Regions from separate parts of the Streptomyces sp. NBC_01288 genome, predicted to be linked through region 3. Evidence: riboswitches for the same ligand, from Rfam matches in the RefSeq annotation. Region 3 holds a riboswitch; each other region holds the start of a gene.
What was found. A riboswitch is a leader RNA that binds a small molecule or an ion and turns the genes downstream of it on or off. The one in region 3 is predicted to bind S-adenosylmethionine.

Region 1 (10,090 bases), 4.6 Mb from region 3:
AGGTCATGTACAACACGAAGTACAACACCTCGGTCGGCCGCGGCATCGAGGACGTGTACGTCAAGAACCTCAGCTACACGGGCACCCGCGCCAACCCGTCCCTCTTCCTCGGCTACGACGCCGAACACGCCATCGACAACGTCACGTTCGAGAACCTGGTGATCAACGGGCTGGTCGTCGCGGACTCGATGAAGAAGCCGACCTGGTACTACACCACGGACGAGATCCAGTGGTTCTACAACGAGCACGTGACGAACCTGAAGTTCCTCACGACCGCCGAGGCCGAGGCGGCTGCCGCGTCATGACGAAGCGCTCCGCTGGAAGGGCGAGGAGGGGCCGTCGGTTGGCTGCGGCTCCTTCGTGGCTGGTCGCGCCGTTCCCCGCGCCCCTTTGGGGCGCTGCTGCCGAGCCGCAGTTGACCACGTCGGGTTCGCTCGGTCGCCGGGGCTTCCTCGGCGGTGCTGCGGCCCTGCTGTTGGCCTCGGGCGCGAGCGGACTGCTCGTGCCCGGCCGGGCGGCGGCGTCCGGCAACGACTCCGAGGTGACCTTCTCCCACCCCGGCCTGCTGCATACCGCCGACGACCTCGCCCGTATGAAGACAGCGGTCGTCACCAAGCAATCCCCGGTCTACGACGGCTACTTGGCGCTCGCGGCCCATGCCCGCTCCTCGTCGTCGTACGCCGTGCAGAACACCGGCCAGATCACCACTTGGGGCCGCGGCCCCGCCAACTATCAGAACCAGGCCGTCGCCGACTCGGCCGCCGCCTACCAGAACGCCCTCATCTGGTCCGTCACCGGAGACACCGCACACGCCGACAAGGCACGCGACATCCTCAACGCCTGGTCCGCCTCCCTCACCACCATCACGGGAGCCGACGGCCCCCTCGGCGCGGGCCTCCAGGCCTTCAAGTTCGTCAACGCCGCCGAGCTGCTCCGTCACACCGGCTACGACGGCTGGAACGCGGCCGACATCGCCCGCTGCGAGGAGTCCTTCCTCCGCGTCTGGTACCCGGCCCTGTCCTGCTACATGCTCTACGCCAACGGCAACTGGGACCTGACGTCCCTTCAATCCCTCCTGGCCATAGGCGTGTTCTGCGAGGAACCCACCCTCTTCTACGACGCGCTCCGCTTCGCCGTTGCCGGCGCCGGCAACGGCAGCGTCCTCCATCGCATCGTCACCGACGCCGGCCAGGGCCAGGAGAGCGGCCGCGACCAGGGCCATGAACAGCTCGCGGTCGGCCTGTTGGCGGACGCCGCGCAGGTCGCCTGGAACCAGGGCGTCGACCTCTGGGGCTTCGACGACAACCGCATCCTCGCGAACGTCGAGTACGCCGCCCGCTACAACCTCGGCGGCGACGTCCCCTTCGTCCCCGACCTCGACCGCACCGGCAAGTACATCAAGCTGACCGTCTCGCCCACTTCACGCGGCAGCCTGCCGCCCATCTACGAGATGGCGTACGCGCACTACGCCGGTGTGCGCGGCCGGGACACCCCATACACGAAGAACGCCGTCTTCCGCGGCACCGGCGGCACCCGCGTCGTCGAGGGCAGCAACGACGACCTGCCGAGCTGGGGCACCTTCGCCTACGCCGGCGCCACCGCCCTCTCACCGACCGTGCCGACACCACCGGCCGGCGTCACGGCGATCGGCAACGACCGTTCCGTGACGGTGAGTTGGCTGCCGTCGACGTGGGCCGACACCTACACGGTCCTGCGGGCGACCGACGTAGACGGCCACTACGAGAAGATCGCGTCCGGTGTCCACAGGCCGACGTACACCGACCGGAAGGTGCACGCAGGACGGACGTATTACTACACGGTCACAGCCTCGAATGCCCTTGGTGTGAGCGGCAGTTCGGCTTGGGCGGCCGCCTCTGCCGGTCTCCCCTCGGCCTGGTCGACCCGGGACGTGGGAGACGTGAAGGTCCCCGGTTCCGCCGCCTTCGACGGCGAGCGCTTCGTCCTGGAGGCGAGCGGCACGGCCGACACCTACCGTCTCGTCCACCTCCCACTGCGCGGCGACGGCACGGTCACCGCACGGGTCGTGTGGCCGCTCAGCTCCCAGTACTCCAAGATCGGCGTCACCGTCCGGGCCTCGCTCGACGCGGACGCGGCGCACGCCTCGATGCTGATCCAGGGGCTGCCGCTGCACACGTGGAGCGGGGTGTGGACGGCACGCCCGTCGACCGGTGCGGAGATCTCCGCGACCGGCAGCACACCGGTACCGCCCTCCCAGCAGCAGGCGATCACGGTTAACGCCGCCTTTCCGATCTCCAGCCTCGGCACGCTGCCCGAGTCGGCGACCCCACTGGAGGCGCCGTACGTCGAGGGCGCGGGCGACGGTTACCGGCTGCGGAAGCCCTACTGGGTACGAGTGACCCGCAAGGGTGCACGCTGCATCGGCGCCGTCTCCCCGGACGGCATCCACTGGACCGAAGTCGGCTCCACCGAGGTCGAGTTGGGCCGCACCGCCTACGCCGGGCTCGCCCTCACCTCCTGCCTCGGCGTCGACGAGGACTACGCCGAGACCGGCACCGGCGCCTTCGACAACGTCAGCGTGACCTCCTCGTCCGGCACGGTGTGGTGCGTACCCCGCCCCGCCCGTACCGCGACCGACCTGCGGGCCCAAACCGGCACCGACGCAGTCGAGTTGGCCTGGACCGACCCGGACCTCTCCGCCGAGTACACGGTGCTGCGCGCCACCCGGACGAGCGGACCGTACGAGACCCTCGCCACCCACGTCGGCTCGGTCGGCTTCGGTACCCGCATCCGCTACATCGACGCGACGGGGGCGCCGGGAACGACGTACCACTACACGGTCGCGAAGACCAACGCCGGTGGACGCGGGCCGCGTTCGACACCGGCGCAGGCCGTGATGCCGAGTCCGACACAGCCCCAACTCACCTCCGCCTCAGCCGTGTTCACGAACCAGGGCGCCGCCTTCCGGTATCTGTTGGGCGCCTCGCACGAGCCCGTACGGTTCACGGCGGACGGGCTGCCCGCCGGGCTGCGCATCGACCGGCGCACCGGCCTGATCTCCGGAATCCCTACGGAGGCAGGGGAGTTCACGCTCGCGACGACCGCCGCCAACGCCTCCGGAACCGCGATCGGGACCCTCGCCCTCACGGTCGGCACCGCGCCGCCCGTGCCGTGGACGTACGGCGATCTCGGCGACACCGTGCTCGACGACCGTGCCTTCGGGACGCTGGGCGTGGTGGCGATCACCACGCCCGGGAGCACGTCGTACGACGGCGGCGCCTTCACCGTGCGGGGCGCGGGTGTCGATCTCAATGCCAACGGCCAAGGAATGACAGGGCAGTTCGTACGGCGGCCCGTAAGCGGTGACTGTGAGGTCGTCGCCCGGATCGTCTCCCGCAGTGGCGTGAGCACCGACAGGGTCGGGCTGCTCATGGCGAAGTCGCTGTCGCCGTTCGACCAGGCCGCCGGAGCGATCGTCACCGGCGGGACCACTGCCCAGCTCATGCTCCGCAAGACCGTGGCCGGTGCCTCCGCCTTCACCGGCGGAGCTGCCGTCACCCTCCCCGCCCTGCTGCGGCTGAAGCGCGTCGGGACCGCCTTCAGCGCAGCCCTGTCCACCGATGACGGTGTCACCTGGACCCCCTTCGCCGACGGAGAGATCCCCGGCTTCGGTGACGCCCCCTACTACGTCGGGCTGGTGGTCTGCTCGCGCAGCCAACCGGTCCGCTGCACCACCGAGTTCGACGAGGTGAGCATCACGCCCACCTGATCCGTCATGGATTGGAGATGCACCGCAATGAGCCGCACGTCCCCCCACGAGCACCTCCGCAGAACAGAGTTGAGCCGCCGCGGTCTGTTGAAGACCGCCGGTGGACTCACCGCGGCCGTCGCCCTCGGCGGCGCCACGGTGGCCACGACCGCGCACGCGGCCCCGGCCACCTTCACCCACCCCGGCATGCTGCACAACGCCGGAGACATCAACCGGGCCAAGGTCAGGGTCGCGGCGGGAACCGACCCCTGGCTGTCCGGCTGGAACAGGCTGACCGCCAACTCCCACTCGCAGTCGACCTGGACGAACCGGGCCACCGCCACGATCATCCGCGGCGGCGACGGCCAGAACTACAGCCTGCTCTACAACGACATCGCCGCCGCCTACCAGAACGCCCTGCGCTGGAAGGTCGGCGGCACCGAGGCGAACGCCGTGTGCGCCGCGAACATCCTCAACGCCTGGTCGTCGACGCTGACTTCGGTCACCGGCAACGCCGACCGGTTCCTCGCGGCCGGCCTCTACGGCTGGCAGTTCGCCAACGCCTGCGAACTGATGCGGGACTACAGCGGGTTCCATCTCGCCGCCGCCCAGCAGATGCTGGCCAACGTCTTCTACCCGCTCAACAACAGCTTCCTGACCAACCACAACGACGCCTGCATCACCAACTACTGGGCCAACTGGGACCTGTGCAACATGGCCTCGATCCTGGCCATCGGCATCCTCAACGAGGACTCCGCCAAGTACGACCAGGCCGTCACCTACTTCAAGTCCGGTGCGGGCAACGGCTCCATCGCGCACGCCGTGCCGTATCTGTACACCGACTCGGACGGCTACGCGCTCGGCCAGTGGCAGGAATCCGGCCGCGACCAGGGCCACACCGTCCTGGGCATGGGCCAGATGGGCGCGATCTGTGAGATGGCCTGGAACCAGGGCGACGACCTCTATTCGTACGACAGCCGTCGCTTCATGAAGGCCGCCCAGTACGTCGCGAAGTACAACAGCGGCAGCGACGTGCCCTTCACCACCTACACCTGGGGTACCGGACAGAGCTGCGCCCAGTCGTCCCAGACGGTGGTCTCCTCCGCCTCGCGCGGCCAGATCCGCCCGGTGTGGGCGATGCTCCACTTCCACTACAACCGGCGGATCGGCCTCGACGACAAGTACATCTCGGCCATGTACTACGACCTCGTCGCACCCGAGGGCGGGGGAGGTGACTACGGCTCCGACAGCGGCGGCTACGACCAGCTCGGCTTCGGCACCCTGATGTACGCGAAGTAGCGGCCCGGGATGTCCACGGGTCGGGCATCGGTGCCCGACCCGTGGACGCCCTCTTGACCCCGGGCGACGGCGGATCGACACTCCAGTAGGGAATCCTAGTGAACAGGTAGGGAAACAATGGGGCGCCTTGAGTCGGTCACCACCAGCCGCGTGGACCGTTCGCCTCTTCTGACCTCCCGCCGTCACATCGACCTGCTGCGGGTCTGCAGCGCGCTGAACCCCCCGCGCTGAGCCCTGTCCTCCGCTCGACGACGCTTCCGCCGCGCGTACGTCCACGCGCCCGTACCCGGGGAGTCCCATGTCCAGCACGCCTCTCGCCGCCATCCCCTCACCCCGTACCGCCCCCGTGTTCCGGGGCCGGATCGGACGCGACGCGCGCAGCGGGCACTACGCCGTGCCGCGCCGCTACCGCCTGCATCTGTCCACCGCCTGCGCCGACGGCCTCCGCATCGCCGTCACGCACAGCCTGCTCGGCCTCGACGAGAGCTGTCCGGCCGTGTTCCTGTCCGCCGTGCCCGACTGTCCGAGTGGTGGACACTCCGCGCTGCGCCCGCTCTACGAGGCGAGCGCGCACCGCTACTCCGGACCGGCCGCCGCGCCGGTGCTCAGCGACGACTGGTCCGGCCGGATCGTCAGCACCCACGCCCCCGACATCACGCGCGACCTCGCCCGGCACTTCGGCGAGGGCGGACCCCAGTTGTACCCGTGCGGCGCCGAGTCTGAGATCGAGGCCGTCGAGCGGCTGTGCGCCGAAGGCATCGAGGACGCCGCGCAGCGCGCCGGCGCGGCCGGTGTCGAACAGGACGAGCGTGACGAGGCGTTGGGCCGGTTGCTGGAGACGCTCGGCTCGCTGGACCGGTGGCTGGACGGCCGCGAGCACATGATTCGCGACGAACTCACCGCAGCCGACGTCGAGTTGTGGGTGTCACTGGTCCAACTCGACACCGTGCATCGCAACCACCTGGATGCCGCCGCCGTGCAGCGCATCGCCGACCACCCCCACCTGTGGGCCTACGCCCGCCGCCTGGCCGCCCACCCGGCCTTCGGCACCCACCTCGACCTCGACGGCATCGCCCGCCGTCACCACGCCCATTGCCGGGGCCTGGAGGCCGCCGGCGCGGCCGTCCAGATCCTGGACTGGGCTGCCCACGCGGCGGACGAAACGGGAGCTTGCCGCAGCTGAGGGCCGTCCGGGCCGTCCAGTTGGTGGACGGCCATTGACATACGTTCGGACATTTGTCTTAACTTGCGACCCAGAACGGTCATGAGTGTCAGCGACAAGCCCTGGCTTGCTGACCGGCAACCCTCGCACGCGGTGGGGTGCCCCAGGTGACGACCGGACCGGATGACGTTCGGTAAGCGCGAGGCCCCGCGGGGCCGGAACAGTGACAGGTGACGCCATGTACGCAGCTCCCAGGACGGCCACATGCCGCCCGCAGGGCTGCGTACGGTCGTACGCCAACCTGTTCGTCGCCGACCGCGCTGTCGATCTGCTCCGGGTCAGCAGCGCACTGTGTACCGCCTCGGGCCGCGCCCGCTGTCGGGCCTGACGACCAGTCGGCCGACGCGCCTCTGACGCACACCCGATCCCGTCGGTGTGCCTGCCCCCTCCCCGCCCCCGGTCCCGTGCACCCGCGCGTACCGTCCGCCGTCGCGCGTCCACTGCCACGGACCGGGGTCTGTGAACCTGCCGGAGCCCACCATGAGTGAACCCCCAGGCACCACCGTGTCCCTGGCCGACGCCCCGTCGACTGATGCCCCGTCAAAACCCCTGACCGCACAGCGAGTTCAGCCGCTGCGCCGGCCCGGCCGGTGGATCGTCACCCTGGTCGTGCTGGTGCTCGTCGCCCAGTTCGTCCACGGACTGGTCACCAACTCCTTCTATCAGTGGGACCGCTTCGGCTACTGGTTCCTGCGCCCGACGATCCTCGACGGACTCGTCATCACCCTCGAAGTGGCCGCACTGAGCGCGGTGTTGGGCCTCCTCGGCGGCATCCTGCTCGCCCTGGCCCGACTCTCCAAGAGCCCGGTACTGCGCGCGGCGAGCTGGACCTATGTATGGGCCCTGCGCTCGATCCCGCTCATCGTGGTGCTGATCTTCCTCTACAACTTCAGCGCCCTGTACCAGACCCTCAGCATCGGCGTCCCCTTCGGCCCCGCCTTCTTCTCCTTCGACGAGTCGAAACTGGCCACCGACATGGCCGTCGCCGTCGTCGGCCTCAGCCTCAACGAGGCGGCCTACGCGGCGGAAGTGGTCCGCGGCGGCATCCTCTCCGTCGACCAGGGCCAGCACGAGGCGGCCTCCGCCCTCGGGCTGCCCAAGGGCTACCAGTTCCGCAAGATCGTCTTCCCGCAGGCGCTGCGCTCGATCACCCCGAACTACGTCAACCAGCTGATCGGCCTGATCAAGAGCACCTCCCTGGTCTTCTACGTCTCGCTGCTCGACCTGTTCGGCTCCGCGCAGACGATGGGCTCCACCTACCCCGGCGACATCGTGCCGCTGCTCCTGGTCGTCACCGTCTGGTACCTCATCCTCACCAGCGTCGTGTCCGTCATCCAGTTCTACGTCGAGCGGCACTACGCCCGGGGCGCCACCCGCTCCCTGCCGCCGACCCCGATCCAGAAACTCCGCACCGGTGTCACCGACCTGCGGGCCCGCATCCGCAGGGAGGCCGCCGTATGACCACGAACACCGTCGAACCGCTGGCGGACATCACACCCGCCGCCGTGGAGGTGCACGACGTGCACAAGTGGTACGGCGCGCACCGGGTGTTGGACGGCGTCGACCTGACCGTGCGGCCCGGCGAGGTCACCGTGATCCTCGGCCCGTCCGGCTCCGGCAAGTCCACGCTGCTGCGGGTCATCAACCACCTGGAGAAGCCCGAGATCGGCTACGTCAGCGTCAACGGCGAGCTGATCGGAGTGCGGCAACAGGGCGGCAGGCTCAAGGAGTTGAGCGAACGGGCCATCCTCGCGCAGCGCAGCCGGATCGGGTTCGTCTTCCAGAACTTCAACCTCTTCCCGCATCTGACCGTGCTGGACAACGTGGCCGCCGCCCCGGTCGCCACCGGCAGGCTCAGCAAGCCCGAAGCCCTGGAACTGGCAAGGGAGTTGCTCGGCCGCGTCGGACTCGCCGAGAAGACCGGCGCCTACCCGAGGCAGCTCTCCGGCGGTCAGCAGCAGCGCGTGGCCATCGCACGCGCCCTCGCCCTGCGCCCCGGCGTCATCCTCTTCGACGAACCGACCTCCGCCCTCGACCCCGAGCTCGTCGGCGAAGTCCTCGCCGTCATCAAGGACTTGGCGACCAGCGGCACCACCCTCGTCATCGTCACCCACGAGATCGGCTTCGCCCGCGAGGTCGCCGACCGGGTCGTCTTCATCGACGGCGGAAAGATCGTCGAACAGGGCCCGCCCCACGAGGTCCTCGACAAGCCACAGCACGAACGGACCAGGGACTTCCTCAGCAAGGTCCTCTGACCCCACCCGCACGTCCCCCTTCAGCAGCCCCGCACTTCCACCTTCAGCAGCCCTCAACACCGAGCCTAGGAACAGCCATGTCTACGCCCAGCCTTCGCAGCAGACTCACTCGCGGACTCACCGCGGGAACCGTCCTCGCCTCCCTCGCCGGCGGTCTCGCGGCCTGCGGCGGCGACAGTGACGCGGCCACCACGTCCGGCAGCGCCGCCTCCGGCACGGTCACCGTGGGCGCTCTCTCCAACGGCGCCGCCAAGGAGACGACACTCAAGGTCGCCGAAGTGAAGTCGATCAGCGCCGAGTTGCCCAAGTCCGTGGCGAAGAGCGGCACGTTGGAGATCGGCGTCGGCTTCCTGCCCGCAGGATCCCCGCCGCTCGGCTACGTCGGCTCGGACCAGAAGACCCTCACCGGTTCGGAGACCGACATCGCCCGCCTGGTCGCGGCCGTTCTCGGTCTCAAGCCCGAGCTGAAGAACTCCACTTGGGAGAACCTCTTCATCGGTCTGGACAGCGGCAAGGTCGACGTCGCCTTCTCCAACGTCACCGACACCGAGGAGCGCAAGGCGAAGTACGAGTTCGCCTCCTACCGCGAGGACAACCTCGGCTTCGCGGTGAAGGCGAGCAACTCCTGGAACTTCGACGGCAGTTACGAGAACCTCGCCGGCAAGACCGTCGCCGTGGGCGCGGGCACCAACCAGGAGCGGATCCTCCTGGAGTGGAAGAAGAAGCTGGCCGCCGAAGGCAAGAAGGCGCTCACCGTCAAGTACTTCCAGGACAACAACAGCACGTATCTCGCGCTGGCCTCCGGGAAGATCGACGCCTACCTCGCCCCGAACCCGTCGGTCGCCTACCAGGTGTCCTCGACCACGGGCACGGCGAAGGCCGTCCGCAACGCGGGCACCTACTCCGGCGCCGGATCCTCCCTCCAGGGCCTGATCGCGGCCACCGCGAAGAAGGACAGCGGCCTCGCCAAGCCCCTCGCGGACGCCATCAACTACCTGATCAAGAACGGGCAGTACGCCAAGTGGCTGGCCGCCTGGAACCTCTCCAACGAGGCCGTCGCCAAGTCCGAGGTCAACCCGCCCGGACTGCCGCTCAGCGACTCCTGACCCACCCTCTCGGCCAGGGGACCCCGCCACGTCACGGCGGGGTCCCCACCCGCGCGACCAGTACTGGAGCCGTCACCCGATGTCTTCCACCGCCAGTATCGAAACCACCACATCCACGTCCCACGTTCTGGACAACCCGGCCTGGGCCGCGCTCACCGGCCCGCACGCCCACTTCGCCGAGCGCGTCGGCCGCGCCGCCCGCTACCCCGTCGACGTGGCCGGCTTCAACGCCATCACCGACAACGACGACCCGCGCGCCTGGGCGGACCTGGCCACCCTCGTCGGCCAAGGCGGCACCGCGGCCGTACGCGGGGTGAGCGAGGTCCCCGAAGGCTGGGAGATCGTCCGCAGTGGACAGGGTGTCCAACTCGTGGACACCGGGCTGCGGGCCGAGCCCGACCCCGAGGCCGTACGCCTCGGCCCCGGCGACGTACCCGAGATCCTCGACCTGGTCGCCCGCACGGAACCCGGCCCCTACCTG
Region 2 (10,090 bases), 1.9 Mb from region 3:
CAAGAGTGGCCGCGAACTCAACGGGGTCCACAGGCAAGGTCACAGCAGCCTCCGCACGGCTCCACGTGGCGAGCCACGCATCCTGAGGCCGCCCGATCAACACCAGCACCGGCGGGCAGTTGAAGACCTCGTCCTTCACCTGGCGGCACAGTCCCATGCCCCCCATCGGCGAGGACTCCCCGTCGAACACACAGACGTCGATCCCACCCCGGTCCAGCTCCTTCAAAGCCGCCGCGGGCGTAGCGCACTCAAGGAACTCGACCAACGGCACATCGGACGCCGGCCGCTTGCCGGAGGCCAACCGCACCTGCTCGCGGGTGTTGGAGTCATCGCTGTAGACCAGCACCGTGGCGGTCGCCTGCATTCTTCCTCCCAAGGTCCGTTGCGCGGATGCTACTCCCTTGAACACCCCGTCAACACCTGTTGGAACACCCCTGCGATGGGCCATACGGGCAGTACACACGCTGCGAACACTCCGAACGGCACCCCCCGGAGTGAGGGCGGGATAAGCGACCGACATAATGTCGGTCGTGGCGACAGCAACGACAGTAGAAACCGGGCACGCGCACCCGTCGGTCAACCGACCGAACCTCACCAGCGTCGGAACCATCATCTGGCTGAGTTCCGAGCTGATGTTCTTCGCGGCCCTCTTCGCGATGTACTTCACCCTGCGATCGGTGACCGGTCCGGACCACTGGAAGGAGATGGCGAGCCATCTCAACATTCCATTCTCCGCGACCAACACCACGATCCTGGTGCTCTCCTCCCTCACCTGCCAGCTCGGCGTCTTCGCCGCCGAGCGCGGGGACGTGAAGAAGCTCCGGGGCTGGTTCATCATCACGTTCGTGATGGGTGCGATCTTCATCGGCGGTCAGATCTTCGAGTACACGGAGCTGGTGAAGAAGGACGGCATCTCGCTGTCCTCCGACCCGTACGGCTCGGTGTTCTACCTGACCACCGGGTTCCACGGCATGCACGTGACGGGCGGCCTCATCGCCTTCCTGTTCGTCCTCGGACGTACCTACGCGGCGAAGAGGTTCACTCACGAACAGGCGACCGCGGCCATCGTCGTGTCCTACTACTGGCACTTCGTCGATGTCGTCTGGATCGGCCTCTTCGCCACGATCTACTTGATCAAGTAGTCGGGCCCGATCCCGCGCGCAGCCAAGAAGCGCACATTCCAGAAGCATCGACGCAGAAGATCCTGACACCGGGGTAATCCGTGAAAAAGCTCTCCACACGACGACGCCATCCGCTGGCGGCGGTCGTCGTACTCCTCCTCGCGCTGGCGGTATCCGGGGGGGTGTTCAGCTTCCTCGCCCCCGCGGGCAAGGCGCAGGCCGACGAGTCCGCTCAGTCCCTCGCCATCGACGAGGGCAAGAAGCTGTTCGCCGTCGGCTGTGCAAGCTGCCACGGCACCGGCGGTCAGGGCAGTTCCGACGGTCCGAGCCTGGTGGGTGTCGGCGCCGCGGCGGTCGACTTCCAGGTCGGCACCGGCCGGATGCCGGCGCAGCAGCCGGGTGCTCAGATCCCGGCCAAGAAGGTCATCTACTCCCAGGCCGAGATCGACCAGCTCGCGGCGTACATCGCCTCGCTGGGCGCCGGTCCGGTCATCCCGACGAAGAACGAGTACGGGCCCGCCGGTTCGGACATCGCCAAGGGTGGCGAGCTGTTCCGCACCAACTGCGCCCAGTGCCACAACTTCACCGGGAAGGGCGGCGCGCTGACGCACGGCAAGTTCGCGCCGAGCCTCGAAGGCGTTGCCCCGAAGCACATCTACGAGGCCATGCAGACCGGCCCGCAGAACATGCCTTCCTTCCCCGACACCACGCTGTCGTCGAAGAACAAGAAGGACATCATCGCGTACCTCAACGCGGTCAACGGCGACAACACCGAGAGCCCCGGCGGGCTTGAGCTGGGTGGTCTCGGTCCGGTCAGTGAGGGTCTCTTCGCCTGGATCTTCGGTCTGGGCGTGCTGATCGCGGTAGCCGTCTGGGTCGCCGCTCGGACCGCAAAGGCCAAGAAGTCATGAGTAGCCAAGACATTCCAGAAGAGAACCTGCCCGCTGAGCAGGACGCGCACGGCGCGGTGTCGGTCGCGGACGAGCAGGACCCGTTCGCCGACCCGGGACTCCCGCCCCACGAGCACCGTGTCCAGGACATCGACGAGCGGGCCGCCAAGCGGTCCGAGCGCGTCGTCGCCTTCCTGTTCACGCTGTCGATGCTCCTCACGGTCGGCTTCATCGCCTCGTACGTGGCGATCCCGCACGACAAGGCGATCTTCGTCTTCCCGATCGGTCACATCAACGCGCTCAACTTCGCGCTGGGTCTGACCCTCGGCGGAGCGCTCTTCACCATCGGCGCGGGCGCGGTCCACTGGGCCCGCACCCTGATGTCCGACGTGGAGATCGCCGACGAGCGGCACGCGATCGAGGCACCCCCCGAGGTCAAGGCCAAGGTCATGGCCGACTTCAAGGACGGTGCCAAGGAGTCGGCGCTCGGCCGTCGCAAGCTGATCCGCAACACGATGTTCGGCGCGCTGGCCCTGTTCCCGCTCTCCGGCGTCATGCTGCTGCGCGACCTGGGCCCGCTGCCGGGGACGAAACTCCGCCACACCCTGTGGTCCAAGGGCAAGCTGCTCGTCAACATGAACACGAACCTGCCGCTGCGTCCCTCGGACGTGGCCGTCGGCTCGCTCACCTTCGCCAAGCCCGAGGGCCTGGAGGAGACCGACGAGGAGTTCCAGACCGAGATCGCCAAGTCGGCGCTGATGATCGTCCGGCTCCAGCCGGACAACATCAAGGACAAGCGCGAACTGGAGTGGGCGCACGAGGGCATCGTGGCCTTCTCGAAGATCTGCACCCACGTGGGCTGCCCGATCTCCCTGTACGAGCAGCAGACGCACCACGTGCTGTGCCCGTGCCACCAGTCCACCTTCGACCTCTCCGACGGTGCCCGAGTGATCTTCGGCCCGGCCGGTCACGCCCTGCCGCAGCTGCGCATCGGCGTGAGCGACGAGGGCTACCTCCAGGCGCTCGGCGACTTCGAGGAGCCCGTCGGTCCTGCATTCTGGGAGCGCGGATGAGCACCAACGAGAACAATGAGCGGCGCGACAAAGCACCGGCCGGCGAGAAGATCGCCGACTGGGCCGACGGACGGCTCGGGATCTACTCCCTCGCCAAGTCCAACATGCGCAAGATCTTCCCCGACCACTGGTCGTTCATGTTGGGTGAGGTCTGCCTCTACAGCTTCATCATCATCATCCTCACGGGTGTGTATCTGACGCTGTTCTTCCACCCGTCGATGAACGAGGTGACGTACCACGGCAGCTATGTCCCGCTCCAGGGGCAGCTGATGTCGGAGGCGTTCAACTCGACGATGCACATCTCCTTCGATGTGCGCGGCGGTCTGCTGATCCGTCAGATCCACCACTGGGCGGCGCTGATCTTCCTCGCCGCCATGTTCGTGCACATGATGCGCGTGTTCTTCACGGGTGCGTTCCGCAAGCCGCGTGAGGTCAACTGGCTGTTCGGCTTCCTGCTGTTCGTCCTGGGCATGTTCACCGGCTTCACCGGTTACTCGCTCCCGGACGACCTGCTCTCCGGCACCGGTGTCCGCTTCATGGAGGGCGCGGTCCTGTCCGTGCCGATCGTCGGCACGTACCTGTCGTTCTTCCTCTTCGGCGGCGAGTTCCCGGGCGGCGACTTCGTGTCCCGCTTCTACTCGATCCACATCCTGCTGCTGCCGGGCATCATGCTCGGCCTGGTGGTCGGCCACCTGATCCTGGTCTTCTACCACAAGCACACGCAGTTCGCGGGTCCCGGAAAGACGAACAACAACGTCGTCGGCATGCCGCTGCTGCCGGTCTACATGGCCAAGGCCGGAGGCTTCTTCTTCCTGGTCTTCGGTGTCATCGCGGCCGTCTCGGCGATCGCCTCGATCAACCCGATCTGGACCATGGGCCCGTACCGTCCGGACATGGTGTCCACGGGCGCCCAGCCCGACTGGTACATGGGCTTCTCCGAGGGCCTGATCCGTGTCATGCCTGGCTGGGAGATCAACTTCTGGGGTCACACGCTCGTCCTGGGCGTGTTCATCCCGCTGATCGTCTTCCCGCTGGTCCTGGTCGCGATCGCGGTCTACCCGTTCATCGAGTCCTGGGTCACCGGCGACAAGCGCGAGCACCACATCCTGGACCGCCCGCGCAACGTCCCGACCCGTACGGCCTTCGGCGTCGCGTGGATCTCCTGGTACTTCGTCCTGCTCATCGGTGGCGGCAACGACATCTGGGCCACGCACTTCCACCTGTCGATCAACTCGATCACCTGGTTCGTGCGCGTCGGCTTCTTCGTGGTGCCGGTGCTGGTCTTCATCGCCACCAAGCGGGTCTGCCTCGGCCTCCAGCGCCGCGACCGGGACAAGGTGCTGCACGGCCGCGAGTCGGGCATCATCAAGCGCCTGCCGCACGGTGAGTTCGTCGAGATCCACGAGCCGCTCAGTCAGGACGCGCTGCACACGCTCACCGCGCACGAGCAGTACGAGCCGGCCGCGATCGGTGCGACCGTCGACGACAACGGCGTCGAGCGCAAGGTGAAGGGCTCCCAGAAGCTGCGCGCCAAGCTGAGCGAGGCGTACTACGGCGAGGAGTCCCAGATCCCCAAGCCCACCGTCGAGGAGTACAAGGAGATCACGAGCGGCCACGGCCACCACTGATCGCTGAGGCGTCGCCACGCCACAGTCGAAGGGCCCCGTCCGAACACCGGACGGGGCCCTTCGCCGTGCCCCGCGCTGGATAGGGTGGGGACGCCTATTAAAACCAAGTTTCTACGACACTCAGGAGCGGCCGTATGAGCGCTGTGACCCCCGCTGGAGGCGACACCGCGGCGGCCCGTTCCTGGCCCGACGTACTGAGCGCGCTGCTGGCCGGACAGGACCTGAGCACCGCCGACACGGCGTGGGCGATGGACCGCATCATGAGCGGCGAGGCGGCGGACGCCCAGATCGCGGGCTTCCTGGTGGCGCTGCGGGCCAAGGGCGAGACCGTCGAGGAGATCAACGGCCTCGTCGAGACGATGTACGCCCACGCGAAGCCGCTGGACATCCCGGGGCCGGCCGTCGACATCGTCGGTACGGGCGGCGACCGGGCCAAGACGGTCAACATCTCGACGATGTCCGCCATCGTGATCGCCGGCACCGGCGCGAAGGTCGTCAAGCACGGCAACCGCGCCTCGTCCTCGGCGAGCGGTTCCTCCGACGTGCTGGAGCGGCTCGGCATCAACCTGGAGCTGTCGCCCGAGCGGGTCGCGCAGGTGGTGGAGGAGGCCGGGATCACGTTCTGCTTCGCGGCCAAGTTCCACCCCACGATGCGGTTCGCGGGCGCGGTCCGGCGGGACCTGGGGGTGCCGACCGCGTTCAACCTCCTCGGCCCGCTCACCAACCCGGCCAGGGTCACCTCGTCGGCGGTCGGCTGCTTCGACACCCGCATGGCCGGGCTCATCGCGGGCGTGCTGGCCGAACGCGGCTCCTCCGCGCTGGTGTTCCGCGGCGACGACGGCCTCGACGAGCTGACGACCACGGCCACCTCCCGGGTGTGGATCGTCCGCGACGGCAAGGTCACCGAGGAGTCCTTCGACCCGCGGGACGTCGGCCTCGAACTGGTCCCCGTGGAAGCCCTGCGCGGCGCCGACCCCGAGTACAACGCGGGCGTCGCCCGCCGTCTCCTGGACGGCGAGACGGGCCCCGTAAGGGACGCCGTACTCCTGAACTCGGCGGCGGCCCTGGTGGCGCTGGAGGCCGGGGACGGGCCGCTGGTGGACCGGATCCGGGCCGGGATGGAGAAGGCGCGGGAGTCGATCGACTCGGGGGCGGCCAAGCGCACGCTGGAGCGCTGGGCCGCCGCCAGCAACGCATAGCGGTACGGCGGTCGTCGTCCCGCGATCCGGACACGGGTTGCGGGACGACGATCACCTCGCGTAAGTTTTCCGACCAGGTCATGAGTGACAGTCATGAGGCCCCGGCCGACTGTCCGGCAACCCTCCGTCCGTGGCGGGGTGCCCCGGGTGAAGACCAGGCCGTAGGCAGCGAGGTCTGCGGCAAGCGCGGGCCCCTCGAAAGACACCAGGGGTCCTGGTCATCGAGGGAGCTCTCTGTGAGCAAGCGAATGCGATAGGGCGCGAAGCCCCCACTCCGCACATCCCCCTTCACCCTTTCCTGCGCCGAAGCCATGCCCCCTCGCGCAGTGAATTCGCCTGCCTCTCACGGGAGTTCGCCATGTCTGTCTCCACTGTTGCCGCCGCCCAGACCATTTGTGCCCAGCTGCCCGTTCTCGGCCGGGATGTCACCGTCCCGCTCGTCACGGGCGGCGAAGTCACCTACGCGGCGCTCGACTACGCGGCCAGCGCCCCCGCCCTCCAGCGCGTCTGGGACGACGTGGCGGCCTACGCCCCGTACTACGGCAGCGTGCACCGAGGCGCCGGTTACCTCTCGCAGCTCTCCACCGACCTGTTCGAGAACGCCCGCAGGACGGTCGAGGAGTTCCTGGACTGCCGCGCCGACGACCAGCTGATCTTCACCCGCTCCACCACGGACTCCCTGAACCTCCTCGCCGCCGCCCTCCCGGCCGACTGCCAGGTCTTCGTCTTCGAGACCGAGCACCACGCGTCCTTGCTCCCGTGGAAGGACGCCCGGGTCACCTACCTCAACGCCCCGCGCACCCCGGGCCAGGCGGTCGAGACCCTGGAGCAGGCACTCGCCGCCCGCGACCCTCAGGGCCCGGCCCTGGTCTGCGTCACCGGCGCCTCGAACGTCACCGGCGAACTGTGGCCCGTACGGGAGTTGGCGGCCGCGGCTCACGCCCACGGCGCCCGTATCGTCCTGGACGCCGCCCAACTCGCCCCGCACCACCCGGTGTCCGTCCAGGACCTCGACGTCGACTGGATCGCCTTCTCCGGCCACAAGCTCTACGCCCCCTTCGGCTCGGGCGTCCTGGCCGGCCGCGCGGACTGGCTCCAGGCGGCCGACCCCTACCTCGCGGGCGGCGGCGCCAGCCGCAAGGTCACCCGGCGCGAGGACGGGGGAGTGGACGTGGAGTGGCACGACAGCGCGGCCCGGCACGAGGCCGGTTCCCCGAACGTCATCGGCGCCTACTCCATCGCCTCGGCCTGCAAGGCACTGACGGAGGCGGGCTTCGACACGCTGGTCGCCCGAGAGCAGCACCTGATCGAGAAGGTGCGCGCGGGCCTGGCAGAGGTTCCGGAGGTGCGCGTCTTGTCGTTGTTCGGCGACGACGCCCCCCGGGTGGGCGTGATCTCCTTCGTGGTCGACGGCTGGAACAGCTCCCACTTCGCCGCCGCCCTCTCCGCGGAGTACGGCATCGGAGTCCGAGACGGCCTCTTCTGCGCCCACCCGCTGGTCCGCACCCTGCTGGGGTCCGACCCGCAGACCCAGGGCGAGTGCGGCGCCCCCGAGGCGGCCCCGGGTGAAAAGTCCCTCAACGCGATCCGGGTCAGCTTCGGCGCGGGCACCCCGGACGAGCACGTCGAGCGGTTCGTGACGGCGGTACGGGAGCTCGTGACCGACGGCGCGAAGTGGAACTACCGTACGCAGGACGGCCGTTGCGTACCGGCCGTGTGACCGTCCAGGGGCGGGGACACCACCTGGGGTGAGCTGAGCGGCGGCGGCCGAAGGCTTGGGCGAGCCGCTGGGCGAGGCGGTCGTACGGCGTGTGCCGCGTCTCCTCGGCGGCAGGTCCGTCCACTCGTACGAGGAGGGGTTCGTCCTCGTACCCGGTACGCGGATCCGTCGCTGGGCGGACGTGACGCACTGGCGTTCCATCAGGGACATGAGCTTCAGACGAGACGAGCAGCGTCGAGCACGGTTTCGCCGTCGACGAGTGGCAGACCACGGAGACGGACGAGGAGCGCCCCGGGAACCAGTGGACACGTCCGTCGCCGACCATGTTCGGCAGCGGGTGGCGGACGACCAGGTGCTCTCGATACTGGACCGGCTCAACGCGATCCGGGTGAGCCTCGGCGCGGGAACGCCGGACGAGCACGTCGAGCGTTTCGTAGACGCGGTACGCGAACTGGTGACTAAGGGCGCCGAGTGGACCTACCACACGGAGAACGGCCGCTGCGTCCCGGCGGTGTGATCTCGACTGACGTCAGGGGCGTGCCCTGAAGGGGCGCGAGGAACTGCGCGACCAGCCACGACGAACCGGTCACCCGCAAACGATCCGCGCCCCCACCCCACTAGGCGCTCATCTCAAGAGTCCAGCCCGATCGCGAACGCCGCCTCAAGGTCATGCTGCGAGTACGTCCGGAACGCCACGTGCGTATCCGTCCCCTCGACCCCGGGGATCTTGCTGATCCGCCCAGGGATCACCTCGGCCAGGTCCTCGTGCTGCCGCACCCGAACCATCGCGATCAAGTCATACGTACCGGTGACGGAGAAGACCTCGCTCACGGATTCGAGCGCGGCGATCGACTCGGCGATCTCCGGAATCCGGTCCACGCTGGTCTTGATGAGGACGATCGCGGTGATCACGGCTGGTTCTCTCCCTCGGGGACCGTTACTGGGGCGGGCCCAACTCTAGTCGTACGACCGAATCGCACCCACGCGTAACCGAAGCCCAGCGTGAAGCCCACCAAGTGGGCGAGGTACGCCACCCCGGGCCCCTGCGCCGCCTGGCCCGCCGCCAGCCACTGGAGGGCCGCCCAGAACGGCAGCACGACCCACGCGGGGAACCGCAGCGGCAGGAAGAAGAGGAAGGGGAGGAGACTCGTCACGCGGGCCCGGGGGAACAAGTACAGGAACGCCCCGAGGACCGCCGAGATCGCCCCGGACGCGCCGACCAGCGACTGCTCGGAGTCGGCGTTGGCCACCGCGTAGCCCAGCAGCGCCAGGTAGCCGCAGACGACGTAGAACAGGGTGAACTCGACCCGGCCAAGCCGTTCCTCGGTCATCGCTCCGAAGACGTAGAGGAAGAGCATGTTGCCGAGGAGATGGATCCAGCTGCCGTGGATGAAGAGGGCCGTGACCGGGGTCAGGGCCTCCCGGGCGGGGCTGCCGAACAGGTCGGCCGGGACCACGCCCCAGCGGCGGAAGTACGCCCGCTGCGCGGCGAGCAGCGCGTCCCCGGTGCCGTAGGACGGGACGAAGCCCGAGGCCGGGCCGAGGACGAAGATCAGGCAGCACAGGCCGATCAGGGTGTACGTCATGGGCGTCGAGGTGCCGCGGAACGGCCTGGTGAGTGCCGAGCCCCAGTTGCTGATCATGGTTACAGAGCATGACGTAACGGGATGCAACGGGACAGGGTGAATCGCCGCTGTGGACGGCCGAGCGGCGAGTACCCGCCAGGCCGTAGGGTTACGAGCCACACTCGCCGGGGAAACCGGCGATCACGGAAACTGGAACGAGAAGGAAGCGGACAGCCACGATGACGGTTCCCCTGCCGACTGCCTCCACGCGGTGGCGCTGCACCCTCTGCGGCAACCTCACGCGCTTCGACGTGACGCGTTCGTCGAAGGTCGTGGAGTACCTCCACCTGGACCTGGCGGGTGAGCCGAAGGTGGAGGAGCGCGAGGTGGTCAGTGAGACCATCGAGTCGGTGCGCTGCCGCTGGTGCAACGCCATGGACCAGGTGGAACTCGTGGACAGGCCGGGCGCCGCCTCCTGAGAGGGAGAGGCCCCGCACAGACATTGGGGTGTGAGGATGGTGGAGAACTCAGGCGGGGGGCCGGGCGACGGCGCCGCCGAGGTGCTCGACCGTCCGCTGCCCGACGGCGTGCGGAGAAGAGTCGTACAGATCGTCTCTGACGCCTTCGGCGGCCTCACCGTCGCCGAACTGCCCGCGCAGCTACGACAGTACGCCCGCTTCGCCCCCAACCGGCGCGCCAAGTTCGCCGGGAACGCGATGGCCGCCGCTCTGGAGACCGATCCGCTGTTCCGGCAGCGGATCGGGGAGAAGCTGAGAGAGGCCCAGTCGGAGCTCGCCGGAGCTCTCGACTCCGGCTCGCCGCCCCCGGCCGCGGATCCGCTCGACGTGGCGGCCGCGGCCTATGTTCTGCGCCCCGCCGGCTGGGTGAAACTCG
Region 3 (10,090 bases):
GAAGTGGCCGATGCGCAGGTCCGGCCTCAACTCCCGCAGCATTCCCGGGACCAGGCACAGGTGGTAGTCCTGCACGATCGCGACGGCACCCTGCGCCGCCTCGTCCGCCAACGCCTCCGCGAACGCCCGGTTGTACGTCTCGTACGACGCCCACTGACGCCGGAACTCCGCGTCGAAGACCGGCTCCAGCGGGGTCTGGTACAGCATGTGGTGGACGAACCACAGCACGGAGTTGGCGATGCCGTTGTACGCGTCGGCGTGCACGTCCGCCGGGATGTCCAGCATCCGTACGCCGTCCTCGCCGACCCCGCGCCGCACCGCCTCGCGGTCGCCGTCGGACAGCGCCGAGCACACCCACAGCGCACCCGCGTCCGGCCCGATCGCCGACAGCCCGGACACCAGCCCGCCGCCACCCCGTTTGGCGCGCAGCGAACCGTCGTCGCCCACCTCGTAGGAGACCGGGCCGCGATTGGACGCGACGAGCACCTGAGCGGCACCGGACGCGGGCGAGGGGGACGACGTAGAAGCCATACGGCACAACCTAGCCCGGGCCGGAAACGCTCAAACGTACGGACGGCCGTCGGCGGACTGCACGAGTCCGTATACGACCGTCCGTGAGCGTCTGTAACTGTGTGGTTATGCGACCTTGCGTGACTGGTACTCGGTGATGTCCGCCATCGGCGGGCGTTCCTCCGTGTCCACGGAGTACGTGCGCGGCTCGAAACCGTCCGGACCCCGCTCGAACTGGGTGAGCGACGGCCGGATCAGATGCCCTCGGGCCAGCCGCAGCTGAGCCGTGCGGTAGATCTGCGCGGCCATCCGCCCCAGGGCCTGCCCGTCCTGGTGGCGGTGCTTGCGCACCCCGACGTCGACCTGGGCGAGGGCGTCCAGCCCCACCAGGTGCAGCGCGTCCACCAGCATGCCCAGCTCGACGCCGTACCCGACCGGGAACGGCAGCTGCTCCAGCAGCGAGCGGCGGGCCGCGTACTCGCCGCCGAGCGGCTGCACGAAACCGGCCAGCTGCGGCCAGTGCATGTTCAGCAGCGGGCGGGCCATCAGCTCGGTGACGCGTCCGCCCTGGCCGGCCGCGCCGCCGAGCGGGCGGTCGTACATCGCCTTGACGAGGTCGACGCCGGGGTCGGTGAGCAGCGGGCCCACGATCCCGGTGACGAAGTCGGAGGAGAACTCCTTCAGGTCCGCGTCGACGAAGGCGACGATGTCGCCGCTGGTGACCAGCAGTGAGCGCCACAGCACCTCGCCCTTGCCGGGCACGGCGGGGATGCGCGGCAGGATGTCGTCACGGTGCACGACCCGGGCGCCCGCCGCGGCGGCCACCTCGGAGGTGCGGTCGGTGGACCCCGAGTCGACGACGACGATCTCGTCGACGAGCGGGACCTGCTGCATGAGGTCGTGACGGATGATCGCGACGATGTCGCCGACCGTCGCTTCCTCGTTCAGCGCGGGCAGCACGACGGAGACCGACTGGCCCGTGCGGTGCTTCGCGGCCAGGATCTTGTGGAGCGGCCGGTCGGTCATGGACCAGGAGCGGGTGCTCAGCCAGTGCTCGACTTCCTTCAGCACGTTGCGCGGCTCCTCTGCGTTCTCTCGGCGAGTGACGGTCACCGTGTGTAGGCCCGCCGCGGTAGCGGCAGGTGGATTCCGTCGTCTCGCGGTTCGGACGGCTCACTCAACTGTCCTGGCCTTCGGTTACAGTCTTGAACAACGCTGATGACCATCGCATGTCGGGGGCCGTCAACGCTCACGCAAGTGACACAACCGCATACACAACTGAACACCGCTCATCCAGAGGGGCAGAGGGATACGGCCCGTTGAAGCCCCGGCAACCCTCCAGCCGGTCTTGTCACGTTGATGTGGCGAGGCTCCCGGCTCGGGAAGGTGCCAAATCCGTCTCATGGCGAAACGCGTCGTGAGGAAGATGAGGAAAGGGCCTCGCCTCCATGGCTGCGCAGACTGTTGCAAGCACCACGAACTCCGTAGACGCCGTCGATCTCGGCCCCGCCGCCGCGCTGTCCTGCCGCGAGTGCGGCCACCGCGTCCCGCTCGGTCCGGTCTTCGCCTGCGAGGAGTGTTTCGGCCCGCTGGAGATCGCCTACGACTTCTCGGCCTACGACACCGAAGAGCTCCGCAAGCAGATCGAAGCGGGCCCCGCGAACATCTGGCGTTACGCGCCCCTGCTGCCCGTCCCCGCCGACGTGGCCGACAAGCCGAACATCAACCCCGGCTGGACCAAGCTCGTCCAGGCCGACAACCTCGCCCGCGAACTGGGCGTCGACGCGGGCAAGTTGTTCGTCAAGGACGACTCCGGCAACCCGACGCACTCCTTCAAGGACCGCGTCGTGGCCCAGGCCATCGAGGCTGCCCGTGCCTTCAACTTCACCACCCTCTCCTGCTCCTCCACCGGCAACCTCGCGGGTGCCGTCGGTGCCGCCGCGGCCCGGGCCGGCTTCCGTTCCTGCGTGTTCATCCCGCACGACCTGGAGCAGGGCAAGATCGTCATGGCCGCGATCTACGGCGGCGAGCTCGTCGGCATCGAGGGCAACTACGACGACGTGAACCGCTTCTGCTCCGAGCTGATCGGTGACCCGGCGGGCGAGGGCTGGGGGTTCGTCAACGTCAACCTCCGGCCGTACTACGCGGAGGGTTCCAAGACCCTCGCCTACGAGATCTGCGAGCAGCTGGGGTGGAAGCTTCCGGACCAGCTGGTCGTGCCGATCGCCTCCGGGTCGCAGCTCACGAAGATCGACAAGGGCTTGCAGGAGCTGATCGAGCTCGGGCTCGTCGAGGACAGGCCGTACAAGATCTTCGGGGCGCAGGCGGAAGGGTGTTCGCCGGTCTCCGTCGCCTACAAGGCGGGGCATGACGTCGTGCGGCCGCAGAAGCCGAACACGATCGCGAAGTCGCTGGCCATCGGGAACCCGGCGGACGGGCCGTATGTCCTCGACATCGCTCGGCGGACCGGTGGGGCGGTGGAGGACGTCAACGACGAGCAGGTTGTCGACGCGATCAAGTTGCTGGCGCGGACCGAGGGGATCTTTGCGGAGACCGCGGGTGGGGTGACCGTCGGTGTGGCGAAGAAGCTGATCGAGAACGGGTTGCTGGATCCGACCCTGACGACGGTGGTCCTCAACACCGGTGATGGTCTGAAGACGCTGGACGCGGTGGCTGGTACCGGGCTCACCGCGACGATCCGGCCGAACCTTGAGTCGTTCAGGGAAGCCGGGCTTGCGTCGTAGCGTCGTTGTCGTCTGCGGGCCCGGTGGGGGCTGGTCGCGCAGTTCCCCGCGCCCCTAAAAGCAAAAGCCGCACCTGACCGGAGGTCATCAGCATGAGCGTTAGTGTCCGCATCCCCACCATTCTCCGCACCTACACGGGCGGGCAGGCCGAGGTGACCGCCGAAGGCGGCACCCTCGCCGAGGTCATCAGTGACCTGGAGAAGAACCATGCCGGGATCTCTGCCCGCGTGCTCGACGATCAGGGCAAGCTGCGGCGGTTCGTCAATGTGTACGTGAATGACGACGATGTGCGGTTCGAGCAGGGGCTGGAGACGGCCACTCCGGACGGGGCCGGCGTCTCGATCATTCCGGCTGTCGCCGGCGGCTGAGCGGCGGTCTGGCGGGCCCCGGAAATTACCCTGGGTAACGCCGATTACCAAGAGTTCATCGAATTGCCCCCTCCGTGAGAGAAGCGGAGGGGGCAATTCTGTAGGGTTGAGCGGGGTACAGTTGGGGAACCCGCTCCACTCCGCATGCCGGACGCATATGAGTACCCGCTCCGCGTGCGATGAGAAGTAGCCAAAGTGTGCATTCCTTTTGCGCGTTATGTTCCCTTTATCGGGCCCGACTTGCCCTGAAGTCGGACGAATTCTCCGTATATTCCCGACCGGTCCTGCCCGGAATTCTCGTCGGATTGACCTGTTGCAGACGGCAGTTGGACGGATACATTCGGCCGCGGTCGACGCGTTCCGGCGCACGCCCCCAATCCTGTGGGGGGTGAGGTCTGACCCGGATCCGCGAAGTGCGGGTCCGTGCAAGGGCCAGTAATAGGGGAGTTAGGCATGGCTCAGGGCACCGTCAAATGGTTCAACGCGGAGAAGGGGTACGGCTTCATCGCGGTCGACGGTGGTGCGGATGTTTTCGTCCACTACAGCGCGATTCAGATGGACGGCTACCGCACCCTGGAAGAGGGTCAGCGGGTCGATTTCGAGATCTCGCAGGGTCAGAAGGGGCCGCAGGCGGACATGGTCCGGCTCGCGACTACCTGAAGCACGCGCCGGCGAACAGCAGCGACGTTCTTCGTTCCTCACCGAAGGGCTCGTACTCCTGGGGGGTCACCTCCTGGGGTACGGGCCCTTCGGCATGCCCCGTGCGCACCTCGCGCGCCCCGTGAAGGAGGGGCCCAGAACCTGGGAGCCGCTTGCACTCGACCATGCCGAGTGCTAATCATTGGCGTTAGCACTCTGAAGGTGAGAGTGATAACGAAGGATCGGGTCGGTGAGGCCCGCAGGCCAGGTGGCGCAAGGAGCCATGGGGCAGGCGAGCCGTCCGTCGCGGGCGCCAGCGCGGTCCGGAGCAATCCACCCCAGTCCGGGAGGACCACTTCACATGGCCAAGATCATCGCGTTCGACGAGGAGGCGCGGCGAGGCCTTGAGCGCGGTATGAACCAGCTCGCCGACGCCGTCAAGGTCACCCTCGGCCCCAAGGGCCGCAACGTCGTCCTTGAGAAGAAGTGGGGCGCCCCCACGATCACCAACGATGGTGTCTCCATCGCCAAGGAGATCGAGCTGGAGGACCCGTACGAGAAGATCGGCGCCGAGCTGGTCAAGGAAGTCGCCAAGAAGACGGACGACGTCGCCGGCGACGGTACGACCACCGCGACCGTTCTCGCCCAGGCTCTCGTCAAGGAAGGCCTGCGCAACGTAGCCGCGGGCGCCAACCCGATGGCCCTCAAGCGCGGTATCGAGAAGGCCGTCGAGGCCGTCTCCGGTGCCCTGCTGGAGCAGGCCAAGGACGTGGAGACCAAGGAGCAGATCGCTTCGACGGCCTCCATCTCCGCCGCCGACACCCAGATCGGCGAACTCATCGCCGAGGCGATGGACAAGGTCGGCAAGGAAGGCGTCATCACCGTCGAGGAGTCCCAGACCTTCGGTCTGGAGCTGGAGCTCACCGAGGGTATGCGCTTCGACAAGGGCTACATCTCGGCGTACTTCGCCACCGACATGGAGCGTATGGAGGCCGTCCTCGACGACCCGTACATCCTGATCGCCAACTCGAAGATCGCCAACGTCAAGGACCTGCTCCCGCTCCTGGAGAAGGTCATGCAGTCGGGCAAGCCGCTGCTGATCATCGCCGAGGACGTCGAGGGCGAGGCCCTGTCGACGCTGGTCGTCAACAAGATCCGCGGCACCTTCAAGTCCGTCGCCGTCAAGGCTCCGGGCTTCGGTGACCGTCGCAAGGCCATGCTCGGCGACATCGCCATCCTCACGGGCGGCGAGGTCATCTCCGAGGAGGTCGGCCTCAAGCTGGAGAACGCGACCGTGGATCTCCTCGGCCGCGCCCGCAAGGTCGTCATCACCAAGGACGAGACGACGATCGTCGACGGCTCGGGCTCGGCGGACCAGGTTGCCGGTCGCGTCAACCAGATCCGTGCCGAGATCGAGAACAGCGACTCGGACTACGACCGCGAGAAGCTCCAGGAGCGCCTCGCCAAGCTCGCGGGTGGCGTCGCCGTCATCAAGGCGGGCGCGGCCACCGAGGTCGAGCTCAAGGAGCGCAAGCACCGCATCGAGGACGCCGTTCGCAACGCGAAGGCGGCCGTCGAGGAGGGCATCGTCGCCGGTGGCGGCGTCGCCCTCATCCAGGCGGGCCACGTCTTCGAGAAGCTTGAGCTCGAAGGCGACGAGGCCACGGGTGCCGCGATCGTGAAGCTGGCCCTTGAGGCCCCGCTGAAGCAGATCGCCGTCAACGGTGGCCTCGAAGGCGGAGTCGTCGTCGAGAAGGTCCGCAACCTGCCCATCGGTCACGGCCTCAACGCCGCCACCGGTGAGTACGTGGACATGATCGCCGAGGGCATCATCGACCCGGCGAAGGTCACGCGCTCTGCCCTGCAGAACGCCGCGTCCATCGCCGCGCTCTTCCTCACCACCGAGGCGGTCATCGCCGACAAGCCCGAGAAGGCCGGTGCCGGCGCGGGCGCCGGTGGCGGCATGCCGGGCGGTGACATGGACTTCTGATCGACCTCCGGTTGATCAACGGTCTTACCGAGGGCGGTACTTCCTGCTTCTGGCAGGGGGTACCGCCCTCGGGCGTGTCCGGAGTCACAGGGGGAGGTGCCGGGCGGTCGGAATGAGGGGCTTGGCCGGGTGGTTGTTGTTGACGCATGATCGATGCATACGCACATACCACCTGGTACCCGGTATTCGAGGAGCCCCCACACGTGTCTACGACCGCCCCCGCCTCCCGAGCGGCCGAAATCCTCGGCCGTCCGATCACCCTCAACGGCCTGACCGTCCCGAACCGGATCGTGATGGCGCCGATGACCCGGCAGTTCTCGCCGGGCGGCATCCCCGGTGAGGACGTGGTCGGTTACTACGCCCGCCGCGCCGCCGCGGGCGTGGGCCTCATCGTCACCGAGGGCACGTACGTCGGCCACGAGTCCGCCGGGCAGAGCGACGACATTCCGCGTTTCCACGGCGAGGAGCAGCTCGCCGGCTGGGCGAAGGTCGCCGAGGGCGTGCACGCGGCGGGCGGCACGATCGTGCCGCAGCTGTGGCACATCGGCATGGTCCGCGAGCAGGGCCAGCCGCCGTACGCGGACGCGCCCGCCGTCGGCCCCTCCGGGCTGCGGATCGGCAGCGACGAGGTCACCGGTACGGCGATGACGCAGCGGGACCTGGACGACGTCATCGGGGCGTTCGCCGAGGCGGCCGCCGCGGCGGAGCGGATCGGCTTCGACGGGGTCGAGTTGCACGGCGCGCACGGCTATCTCCTCGACCAGTTCCTGTACGCGGGCACCAACCGCCGTACGGACGCCTACGGCGGTGACGCGGTCGCCCGTACGAAGTTCGCGGCGGAGATCGTGGCGGCGGTCCGCGAGACGGTCTCTCCTGAATTCCCGATCATCTTCCGCTACTCGCAGTGGAAGCAGGACGTCTACGGTGCCCGTCTCGCCGAGACCCCGGAGGAGCTGGACGCGATCCTGACCCCGCTCGCGGCGGCCGGCGTGGACGTCTTCCACGCGTCCACCCGCCGTTACTGGCTCCCCGAGTTCGAGGACGCCGGCTCCGACCTCAACCTCGCCGGCTGGACCAAGAAGCTCACCGGGAAGCAGACCATCACGGTCGGCTCGGTCGGCCTCGACGGGGACTTCCTCAAGGGGTTCCGGGGTGAGGGCGCGCCGGTCAAGGGCATCGACGACCTCCTCGACAGCCTGGAGCGGGACGAGTTCGACATGGTGGCCGTGGGACGGGCGCTGCTTCAGGACCCTGAGTGGGCCGCCAAGGTCCTCGCCGGGCGGGTGGAGGAGCTGGCGCCTTATGACGCGGCGGCGCTGAAGTCGCTTAGCTGAGCGCTGAGTTGTGGGTGCGGGGTGGTGGGGGTGCGCGTCCCTGGGGGCTGCGCCCCCAGACCCCCATCGGCCCTGAAGGGCCTCGTCCTCAAACGCCGGACGGGCTGGAGATAGTCGGCCAGGGTGGATGGGGCGGCGAGGGTGGATGAGGACGGCCGGAGTGGGCGGGGGCGGCCGGAGTGGATGAGGACGGCCGGAGTGGATGACGGGGCCGGGCACCGATGACGCCGGTGCCCGGCCCCGTCCCCTGTCCGCCGCCCCCAACTCCGGCTAGCGTTCGCGCACATGAGGATCCTGCACCTGTCCGACACCCACCTGGAACGTACCGACGCCCCCAACCGCCACGGCATCAACCCGACCGACTCCCTGCGGCTGATGCTTGCCGAGTTGCGGCATCAGCGGGGGGTGGACGCGGTCGTCGTCACCGGGGACCTCGCCAACGACGGGGCGGTGGAGGCGTATGCGGCCGTGCGGGAGTTGGTGGGTGGGTTCGCCCGGGTGATGGGTGGGGTGCCCGTCTTCTATACGACCGGGAACCATGACGAGCGGGAGGCGTTCGGGAAGGTGCTCGGGAGTGGGCATGTGGCTGCCGACGCCGTGTTTCCGGTGGAGTTCGGGTGTGCTGCGGTCAGTACGGTCGGCGGGTATCGGTTCGTCACGCTCGACTCGCTTGTGCCGGGGGAGGTTTACGGGGCGTTGAGCCGGGCTCAACTGGACTGGTTGGGGGAGGAGTTGGGGACTCCGGCCGAGTTCGGGACCGTTCTCGCCTTTCATCATCCGCCGATCAACCTCGGTACGCCGATGCAGCGGGCCTTCGGGCTGCGGAATCCGGGGGAGTTGGCGGACGCGATCCGGGGGAGTGACGTACGGGTCGTGCTCACCGGGCACTTCCACCTTCAGCTCTTCGGGTTCCTGGAGGCGACTCCGGTGTGGGTCACGCCCGGTGTCGTCAACCGGATGGATCTGACGACGGCCTACGGCACGGAGCGGGCCGTGCGGGGCGCCTCGGCCTCGCTCGTGGAGCTGGGTGGGGAGACCGGGCCGATGTTCCATACCTTCCATGCGCGGGATCCTCGGGCGCACGAGACGGTGTACCAGTTGGATGCCGAACAGGTTCGGTCGGTTGTTGAGCGGCATGCGCCCTAAGTGGCTTGTGGGCCGGGTATACTGGATCTTGAGCCCGTCGCCGTAACTCCGGTTGGCTGGTGCTGCGTTGGTGGTCCAAGGAAAGATGTCCCGCTTCCTGCGGGGAGATGCAGGTGCAAGGCCTGCCCGGCGCTCCGAACGAAGTCCCCGTCCCGCATCGCGCGGGGCGGGGACTTCGCGTTGTGCGGACTCCGCGTATTCCGAGTACTCCGCGTACTACAGGTTTCCCAGCGGCTCGATGTCCACGTGGACCGGTGTGCCCCAGACGCGGAGTACCTCGTAGTCCGTGAACTCGTGCACGAGGCGGTACGCCATCGCCGGGCGGGAGCCTCGGCGGGCGGCGTTGATGTACAGCTCGGCCTCGTGGCGGTCGCGGCGCGGGGTGCCGCAGAGCTGCCAGGCCTGGCCGTTCCACAGTTCGGGGAGCCAGCGCTGCTGGGCCTGCGGGCGGTCCTCGCGGACGCCGTAGCGGGACGGTGTGGTGTCGGTGGGCCGGGGTGCGGCGGGGCCGTTGAACTCGGAGCGGCGGGCCGAGCGGCGGCGGGTCTCGCAGAGCAGGCAGAGGTCGGGGGCGTCGGCGTCGACCGGGCCGTTGGGATGCTCCGGGCAGCGGGTGGTGGGCGCGGCGCCGCTGACGCTGTCGTCCAGCAGGTCCAGGGCGCGCTTGAGGTCCGCCTTGACCTCGTGGAGCTTGCCGTCGGGGGTGTCGGACGTGAGGGCCTCGCCGTGCTCGCCGAGGAGGCGGAGGGCGCGGCCTAGGGCGGTCTGCTGGGCGTGGTTCATGGTTCTGTCGACGATAGTCGGCTTTGCCGCGGGCCGGTTGCCTTGGTGGGAGTGGGGCGGCGGCGCTCGTTCTCCGCTCAGGTGGCCGGGTGTGCCTCCGGTGCCCGGAGCCGGTGGGCGAGGTGGCCGAGCAGTACGGCGTTGGCCAGGCCGCACAGGGCCGTAGCGGCGGCGAAGGCCGGCGAGCTCGATGTCGGCAGGAGGAAGGCGAGGAAGCCGGCCGGTGCCGTGGCCATCAGCGGCCAGAGTGCGGCGAATGTCGGGTCCGCCAGGATGTAGTCGGCGGAGAGGAAGAACGCGAGCGAGGTCGCGACCACGGCGAGGTATGCCCGCGCGGGCCAGTTGTCGACGGCGGGGGCGAGCAGGGTGCGTAGGCGAGCGTAGGCGCGGGTGCGGGTGCGGGTGCGAGGTGCCGTGGTTGCCGTCGTCGTTGTCGTCGTCGTGGATCTCTTCGCGAGGGCGCCGAGTACGGCGGCGTTCACGAGGGCGCAGAGCAGTAGCCATAGCGTCCACGAGCCGAACGCCAGCGCTTGTAGCGGCCCCTCGGTGCCGGGGCCGAAGGGCAGGACCACGCTC

Region 1: another riboswitch for S-adenosylmethionine. It lies ahead of OG194_RS05135 (amino acid ABC transporter permease); the one in region 3 lies ahead of thrC (threonine synthase).
Region 2: another riboswitch for S-adenosylmethionine. It lies ahead of OG194_RS34500 (aminotransferase class V-fold PLP-dependent enzyme); the one in region 3 lies ahead of thrC (threonine synthase).

What each region holds. Positions count from the first base shown of each region.
Region 1 covers NZ_CP108427.1:1,126,724-1,136,813, reverse strand. Annotated here, with positions in the region: gene OG194_RS05160 (glycosyl hydrolase family 28 protein) at 1-305, shown strand, start outside; gene OG194_RS05155 (alginate lyase family protein) at 476-3,748, shown strand; gene OG194_RS05150 (alginate lyase family protein) at 3,776-5,026, shown strand; gene OG194_RS05145 (putative leader peptide) at 5,144-5,257, shown strand; gene OG194_RS05140 (glutathione S-transferase C-terminal domain-containing protein) at 5,325-6,209, shown strand; SAM riboswitch class IV at 6,287-6,394, shown strand; gene OG194_RS05135 (amino acid ABC transporter permease) at 6,729-7,709, shown strand; gene OG194_RS05130 (amino acid ABC transporter ATP-binding protein) at 7,706-8,503, shown strand; gene OG194_RS05125 (ABC transporter substrate-binding protein) at 8,581-9,609, shown strand; gene OG194_RS05120 (GNAT family N-acetyltransferase) at 9,689-10,090, shown strand, end outside.
Region 2 covers NZ_CP108427.1:7,639,306-7,649,395, forward strand. Annotated here, with positions in the region: gene OG194_RS34470 (hypothetical protein) at 1-364, opposite strand, end outside; gene ctaE (aa3-type cytochrome oxidase subunit III) at 522-1,142, shown strand; gene qcrC (cytochrome bc1 complex diheme cytochrome c subunit) at 1,223-2,032, shown strand; gene qcrA (cytochrome bc1 complex Rieske iron-sulfur subunit) at 2,029-3,084, shown strand; gene qcrB (cytochrome bc1 complex cytochrome b subunit) at 3,081-4,712, shown strand; gene trpD (anthranilate phosphoribosyltransferase) at 4,847-5,911, shown strand; SAM riboswitch class IV at 5,988-6,104, shown strand; gene OG194_RS34500 (aminotransferase class V-fold PLP-dependent enzyme) at 6,270-7,631, shown strand; partial or broken gene OG194_RS34505 (aminotransferase class V-fold PLP-dependent enzyme) at 8,005-8,148, shown strand; gene OG194_RS34510 (Lrp/AsnC family transcriptional regulator) at 8,262-8,543, opposite strand; gene OG194_RS34515 (rhomboid family intramembrane serine protease) at 8,540-9,274, opposite strand; gene OG194_RS34520 (hypothetical protein) at 9,436-9,675, shown strand; gene OG194_RS34525 (NYN domain-containing protein) at 9,712-10,090, shown strand, end outside.
Region 3 covers NZ_CP108427.1:5,714,735-5,724,824, forward strand. Annotated here, with positions in the region: gene OG194_RS25755 (alpha,alpha-trehalose-phosphate synthase (UDP-forming)) at 1-531, opposite strand, end outside; gene OG194_RS25760 (glucosyl-3-phosphoglycerate synthase) at 637-1,581, opposite strand; SAM riboswitch class I at 1,797-1,943, shown strand; gene thrC (threonine synthase) at 1,959-3,254, shown strand; gene OG194_RS25770 (MoaD/ThiS family protein) at 3,347-3,622, shown strand; gene OG194_RS25775 (cold-shock protein) at 4,076-4,282, shown strand; gene groL (chaperonin GroEL) at 4,623-6,251, shown strand; gene OG194_RS25785 (NADH:flavin oxidoreductase) at 6,455-7,585, shown strand; gene OG194_RS25790 (metallophosphoesterase) at 7,871-8,731, shown strand; gene OG194_RS25795 (hypothetical protein) at 8,948-9,514, opposite strand; gene OG194_RS25800 (SCO4225 family membrane protein) at 9,592-10,090, opposite strand, start outside.